Regions from separate parts of the Weizmannia sp. FSL W8-0676 genome, predicted to be linked through region 1. Evidence: predicted binding sites of a transcription regulator. Region 1 holds the regulator's gene; the other holds the start of a gene.

Region 1 (3,509 bases):
ATAACGCTTGCGGAAACCGGGATTGGATGAAAGCCTTTTGAGCGTCTCGTTTATGTTTTCCACCGCCTTCACCCTTTCTTGTATTGTTCACGTATTTTTTCAAGCCTTTTCCTTTTCTCTTCCAATGACTCCCCATCGGCTTGGACTGCGGCCGCAGCGGTTTTTTGGTCTTCTTTTTTAAACCAGTCCGGCAGCTTCTCAACACGGACCGGCTTTCTCCGTCCGGTGCCGTTTTTCTCTTTATTGTTCAGCCATTGTTTGTACTGGCGATCTTCTTTTTTGGCAAACGCCATCGCTTCCTTAGCGGTTTTCAGTTTTTTGCGCGCCCAGTGGGAGGCCACTTTTTCCAAATAATTTTTCGACAGTTTCATATCGGTTTTAAATAAAACATATTGGATCAATACATTTACAACCCCGAGGGGAAGCTGCTGGGCAAACATGACTTCTTCAATGGCGGCAAGATCTGCTTTCGCCGGTTCGCTGCCGCCTGAAAAATCGATGAGCATTTGCCGTGGAGAGGTCGTTTCCAGGTAGCGGAGGAATTTCTCCTCATCGTTTTCCGGCTCTTTTTGTTCTTTCGCATCCGTTTCTGGCTGGAAGCGGTCAACAAGGCGCGGCAGTTCATCATGATGCTCAATCTGGAACCAGCTGCGCGCGATTTTCCGCAAATCCTCCACCCGGATTTCCAAGTCCGCCGTCAATGCCTGGAGTAAAATTTTCTTCATGTCTAGTTCATTTAAACCGTATAAAAATGAAAGCTTGACAATCGCTTCCCTTACTTCCGGCGTGATGGCGCGCAGCGGAATCAGGTCGTCACGCAAGTTTGCATATAAAAGGTCAAAATTGAAATGGGTGTTTTCGATTTTAATGACCGGGGCGGCGTTTTTTTCGATATAGCGGCGGTTTTCCTCCAGCCGGCTGAGTTGCTGCGCTTCTGCGTCATTCAGCACTTCGGGGCCGATTTTTGCGGCATACACATCCTGGAATGAGCGGGTGATGTCCCGGTACTCGCCCGGTTCTACGGCACGGTCGGAAAAGAAGTTTTTCAACCGCAGGAAATGTGTCCTGCCGAGCTGCCGGTACAGGAAAACATTTAACAAACCGTCGTTAAAAAACTGTTCCGGGGACAGGGGCGGCTGCAGTTCGTATATAAACATGCGGATGTCGTCCGTTTGTTTCATATATGTTTTCAAAAGCCCGATGCCTTCAAGTTTCAGCCGGGCTTCGTAAATTTCGGACAGATTCATGGACAAAAAGCTCATCAGATGGTAATGGTTCCAGTCTTCAGACCAGAGCCGGCCGACTTCCACTTCATTCCACAGTGTCATATACAGGCTGTAACATTGCGGCCCGATTAACGGCTGGTACAGGAGCGAAATGACCTTTTGATCATAATCCTGGAGCAGGCCGTTCGACGATGCGCGGTAACGGTCAACCGGCTGTATTTCATTCCATATCTGTTTCATAAAAGGCACTCCGTTTAAGCATTCTTGTTGAGCAGTTCTTTCAGTTCATCGAGAAAAACATTCAAATCTTTAAACTGGCGGTAAACGGAAGCAAAGCGGACATAGGCCACTTCATCCACTTTTGACAGCCTGTCCATGACCATTTCCCCGATCAGGGTGGAACTGACTTCTGTATATCCTTGCCTGCGGATTTCTTTTTCGATCTCCATGGAGATTTTTTCAAGCTGGTCCAGCGACACAGGCCGTTTTTCACACGCTTTAATCAGCCCGCGCAAAATTTTCTCACGGTTAAATTCTTCGCGGTTGCCGTCTTTTTTCACGACAATGAGCGGGGTTTCTTCCACTTTTTCAAACGTGGTGAAGCGGTAAGAGCAGTCTTCGCATTCACGCCTTCTGCGGATGGAACGGCCTTCGTCCACCGGCCTTGAATCGATCACACGCGTATTGTTGCTATGGCAAGACGGACATTTCATATGAACCCCCCGTTCTGATACATTCTTATTACCATCATATATAAAAGAAGGCGAATAGACAACAGATTGCCATTAGAAAAACGGGATGAAAAATCACCCCGCACGTTTTTGGAAAGCTTCTGTACCTGTTGCGGCACCGAATGCCGGCCTCGGGCTTCCTTCCGCCGCCATAAAGGATCCCTGACGTTTTATGAACCGCCATTTTTTACTTCCGGCCGTAGTGGATCCACAGCCTGTTTTCCTTTTCTTCCATTTTAATTCCCCGAAAGCCGGCGGCAAGTTTTTCTTTTTGCGCGCTGAAGTCATTCATCGGGATTGGGGTGACCTCCCGGCAGGCTGGCGGAACCGGTTCGTACAGATCTTTCACGAATACATAGCGCGTAAGGCCGCCATATTTTTCGGTCAGGGCTGCAATTTGCATGCCCTGTGCAAATTTATCTTTCAAACTGGGCATGTTAAAGGGCGCGACCGTACAGCAAATATAGCGGAAGGAATGGTCTTCCTTCCCGAGTTCTTCCATAATCACACCGGCGAGTATTTTTTGCAGACGATTGCCGCGATACGCCGGCAGCACAACGGAAATTTCCTGATAGATGACTTTTGCCAATTCACTGCCGGATAATCCGATATCAATCCCGAGGTGTTCTTCATCAACAGGCGGAACAAGCAGCGCCCGGAAAGCGATTAAATCATTCATCTATTGGCCAACAGCGTTTAGGCTCCCTGTTCCAGCCGTTTTCAACAATTACCCGATAAAGGAAACGGAGCAGGCTGGTTCTGCTCCGTTCGTGTCAGGCAATATTGATTTTTCCGGTCTCTTCCATTTTTTCTGCGACGAGCTGCGCCAGTTGTACGACACGGCAAGAATAGCCCCATTCATTATCGTACCAGGCCAGTACCTTGACTTTGCGCCCTTCCATGACCATCGTGGACAAGCCGTCGACAATGGCCGAATACGGATTTGTCGTATAATCGGAAGAAACGAGCGGCACTTCTGTATAGTCCAAAATGCCTTTCAGCGAACCTTTCGCCGCCGCCTTAAATGCATCGTTCACTTCGTCTGCCGTCACTTCTTTTTTCAAATCGACGACAAGGTCCACCAGTGATACATCAGGGGTCGGAACGCGCAGCGCCATGCCGTGCAGTTTCCCTTTCAGCTGCGGGAGGACAAGGCCTAACGCTTTTGCCGCCCCGGTTGTCGTCGGAATGATCGATTCGGCACAGGCCCGGGCACGCCTTAAATCTTTATGCGGATTGTCGGTATTGTTCTGGTCATTCGTATAAGAATGGACCGTTGTCATTAGGCCGTTTACAATCCCGAATTGTTCATCAAGCACTTTCGCGACCGGCGCCAGGCAGTTTGTGGTGCAGGAAGCGTTCGAGATAATATGATGCCGTTCGATATCTAAAACGTTTTCATTTACCCCTAAAACAATGGTGGCATCCTCATTCTTTCCGGGTGCTGTCAGCAGCACTTTTTTCGCGCCTGCCTGGAGATGGAGCGCGGCTTTTTCCCTCGCATTAAATTTTCCCGTTGCTTCAATCACCACATCGATATCCATTTTCCCCC
Region 2 (3,509 bases), 270 kb from region 1:
CCATTGTAAGCATGAATTTGTGTTAAGCGGCAGGCGCCAGAAAAAACTCGGGGTGCGGACGTTTGATATCGCCAAGCGGCTGCTTGATTTTGGCTTCCATCCGCCAACCGTGTATTTTCCGCTCAACGTGGAAGAGTGCATGATGATTGAGCCGACGGAAACCGAGTCGAAGGAAACGCTGGATGCCTTTATTGATGCGATGATCCAAATCGCAAAAGAAGCGGAGGAAAATCCGGAAATCGTCCAGGAAGCCCCGCATACAACCATTGTCAAACGCCTGGATGAAACGCGGGCGGCGCGAAAACCGGTTTTGCGTTATGTGAAAAAATAAAAGGAAAAATGCCGCGGCAAAGCCGCGGCATTTTTTTAGTTCCCTGATTTGATTTTGCCTGTCCAGTTTTTAAAGCCGCCTTTCAACTGGTAAAGGTCGCGGCAGCCGTTTTTATAAAGCATTTCAGCGGCGCGCCCGGTGCGCGTCCCGTTCTGGCAATATAAATAAACCGGTTTATCGGTCCGGATCTCTTTTAATCTCATTTTCAGCTGAGACAGCGGAATATTGCGGGCGCCTAAAATATGTCCGTTTGCAAATTCATTCGGTTCGCGCACATCAATGAGCTGCGCTTTGCGGTAACCCGCCTTGAATTCTTCTTCCGTCAAGCTTTTCAGGATTTTTTTCTGCCGGTAGTATCTGGCGAGTGTATACGCCGCTACCGCAACAATAACAATGATGACTGTGTACCACGATTGTGACATCTGCATGCCCCCTTTCTTACCTGATGCGCTATCTACTATTATATTCGTGTTGCGCTTCTGAATCAAAATCTTTTTTTCAGAAAGCCATGTCACCGCTATTTTTTCAGTTTTTCCGCCTGAAAAGCCTGTAGCCCTTGAGTTTTTAATGTTAGCGGAAAAACCGGCACAAACGTGAGCGGGGCTTTGCCGTTTTTCGTCGTTTTTTGGTAAACTGGTAAAGTGATATTTTTAAGAAGAGGGGTTCATATGGGAAAAGAAACCTGGTTGTTTGTAGATTCAGGCCACTGTCCGCCGTTTTTTAACATGGCGCTGGATGAGGCCCTGCTCGACTGGCACAGCAAAGGGGAGATCCCGCCCGCCATCCGCTTTTACGGCTGGGATCCGGCCACCCTTTCAATCGGGTATTTCCAGCGGGCAAAACAGGAAATCGATCTCGAAGCGGTAAAACGATACGGGCTCGGCTTTGTCCGGCGTCCGACAGGGGGAAGGGCTGTTTTGCACGAGCACGAGCTGACCTACAGCGTGATCGTATCGGAAGCGCATCCGGATATGCCGAAAACGGTCACGGAAGCCTACCGTGTGATTTCGGAAGGGCTTGTCAGGGGATTTCGTGCGCTCGGCCTTGAGGCGTATTTTGCGGTGCCGCGGACGGAAGCAGAACGGGAGGCGCTAAGATCCCCGCATTCTTCGGTTTGTTTTGATACGCCGAGCTGGTACGAACTGGTCGTGGAAGGGAGAAAAGTCGCCGGCAGCGCGCAGACGCGGCAGAAAGGCGTCATTTTGCAGCACGGCTCGATTTTGCTCGATATGGATGAGGAGAAGCTGTTCAGCCTGTTTAAATATCCGAGTGACAGGGTGAGGGAAAGAATGCAGCGGAGTTTTAAGCAGAAGGCGGTTGCAATCAATGAACTACGCACCGTTCCCGTCACATACGGGGAAGCAAAAGAGGCTTTCCATAAGGGGTTTGAAGAAGGGCTCGGCATCCGGCTGGAACCGTACACCTTGACGCCGGCGCAACAGGCGTATGTGGAAGAACTGGCAGACAGGCGGTACAGGTCGGATGAATGGAATTTTAAGAGATAAATGAACATTTGTTTTTTTAGCGGCCAGAGGCATGCTTTTTCGCTATTTCCTTTTGTGCCGCGCTTTTTATGGCTGCTTTTTTGATGCAAGCGGCAAATTTTTTCGTTATGCCCGGATTTGCCTGCTTTTTCGGGGGATTTCTCGCATTTTCAGCATGTCTTATTCTTTTTTTTATTTGACAAAAAGAAAGAGGTTTGACCTAACTACAATATATAGTATATAAAAACAAAATATCAATACAATATCTAGTGTTTTTGCTTGCAATTTTTGCCTGCGGTGTGCTATTTTAAAGGAGGCAGAACCACCAGAGAATTTGCATGGAGAAATAGAGAAGGAGTTGTCGTTATGTCTGTTGCTTCGACAGAAAAATTATGGGATGTGGAGAAGCTGAACGAAGATATCCGCTTATTTCCGCAGGTCCATCCGATTACACCGGATATGAACATCACGTACAAAGGCGTTTCAAGGCTTGTCATGATTGACAGATACGCGTTTAAAGACACGGAAAAAGTCACATTGGGCAAGGGCGATTTTGTTGTCCTCACGATTAAAGAAGACCCGAAATTTCCGGCCAGGGGGCTCGGCGTCATCAAAGAAATCGACTGGGAAAAAAATGAAGCGGAAGTCTTAATTGAAGAAGATTACCGCCAGGCGCTGGAACACCCGGATGAAAGAGAAACAGGGGTCATCAAAAGGCCGCTTGATATCATTGAGAAGCCGCTTGAAGTCTACTACGAACAAATCGCAAAACGGAATGCAACCGGCTTAGCGGCAGTGGAAAAAACAGAAGAGAAACGGAAAGAATGGTTTGGGAAGTTTTACAATGAACTGGTAAACTTAAACTTCATCCCGGCAGGCCGCGTCCTCTACGGCGCAGGGTCGGAAACGGAAGTTACTTATTTTAATTGTTATGTGATGCCGTTTGTACCGGATTCGCGGGAAGGCATTTCCGAACACCGCAAACAAGTGATGGAAATTATGAGCCGCGGCGGCGGGGTTGGGACAAACGGTTCGACGCTGCGCCCGCGCAATACGCTGGCAAGGGGCGTCAACGGCAAATCAAGCGGCTCTGTCTCATGGCTCGATGACATCGCCAAACTCACGCACCTGGTCGAACAGGGCGGCAGTCGCAGGGGAGCACAAATGATCATGCTGGCTGTCTGGCATCCGGACATTGTCGAATTTATCATTTCGAAAATGCAGAATCCGCAGATTTTGCGTTTCCTGATCGAAAATACGAACGATGAGTGGATCCGCAAGCTAGCCCACGACAAATTGAAATTCACGCCGCTTTCCGAAATGGAAAGGCAAATGTACCATGGGATTGTGAACTACAAACATATTCCGGGACAGGGCGGCTTTACGGACGAAGTCATGAAAGAGGCGGAAGAAAAACTGGCAACAGGCGGGCATTACACCGTCCATAATCCGGAATTTTTAACCGGCGCCAATATTTCCGTCTGCCTCACAAAAGAATTTATGGAAGCAGTTGAACAAGACGCGGAATTCGAACTGAAATTTCCGGATGTGGAAAATTACAGCGAAGAAGAAATGCGCATATATAATGAAGAATGGCATAAAATCGGCGATGTGCGCGAATGGGAAAAACTCGGCCGCAAAGTGCGCGTCTACCGCAAAATCAAAGCAAAAGAACTTTGGAATTTGATTAACAT

Evidence for each region. Region 1 encodes NrdR, which represses ribonucleotide reductase genes. Its sites were predicted from a motif close to AACACNATATATNGTGTT; they were not measured.
Region 2: the regulator NrdR is predicted to act here: its motif matches at 2,072-2,089, upstream of NST20_RS08835 (vitamin B12-dependent ribonucleotide reductase).

Annotation. Positions count from the first base shown of each region.
Region 1 is NZ_CP151954.1:2,065,169-2,068,677, forward strand. Features, by position in the region: gene dnaI (primosomal protein DnaI) at 1-72, opposite strand, end outside; gene NST20_RS10210 (replication initiation and membrane attachment family protein) at 69-1,466, opposite strand; gene nrdR (transcriptional regulator NrdR) at 1,481-1,939, opposite strand; partial or broken gene NST20_RS10220 (GNAT family N-acetyltransferase) at 2,145-2,648, opposite strand; gene NST20_RS10225 (glyceraldehyde-3-phosphate dehydrogenase) at 2,731-3,509, opposite strand, start outside.
Region 2 is NZ_CP151954.1:1,799,541-1,803,049, reverse strand. Features, by position in the region: gene gcvPB (aminomethyl-transferring glycine dehydrogenase subunit GcvPB) at 1-331, shown strand, start outside; gene NST20_RS08845 (rhodanese-like domain-containing protein) at 367-753, opposite strand; gene NST20_RS08840 (biotin/lipoate A/B protein ligase family protein) at 1,000-1,836, shown strand; gene NST20_RS08835 (vitamin B12-dependent ribonucleotide reductase) at 2,182-3,509, shown strand, end outside.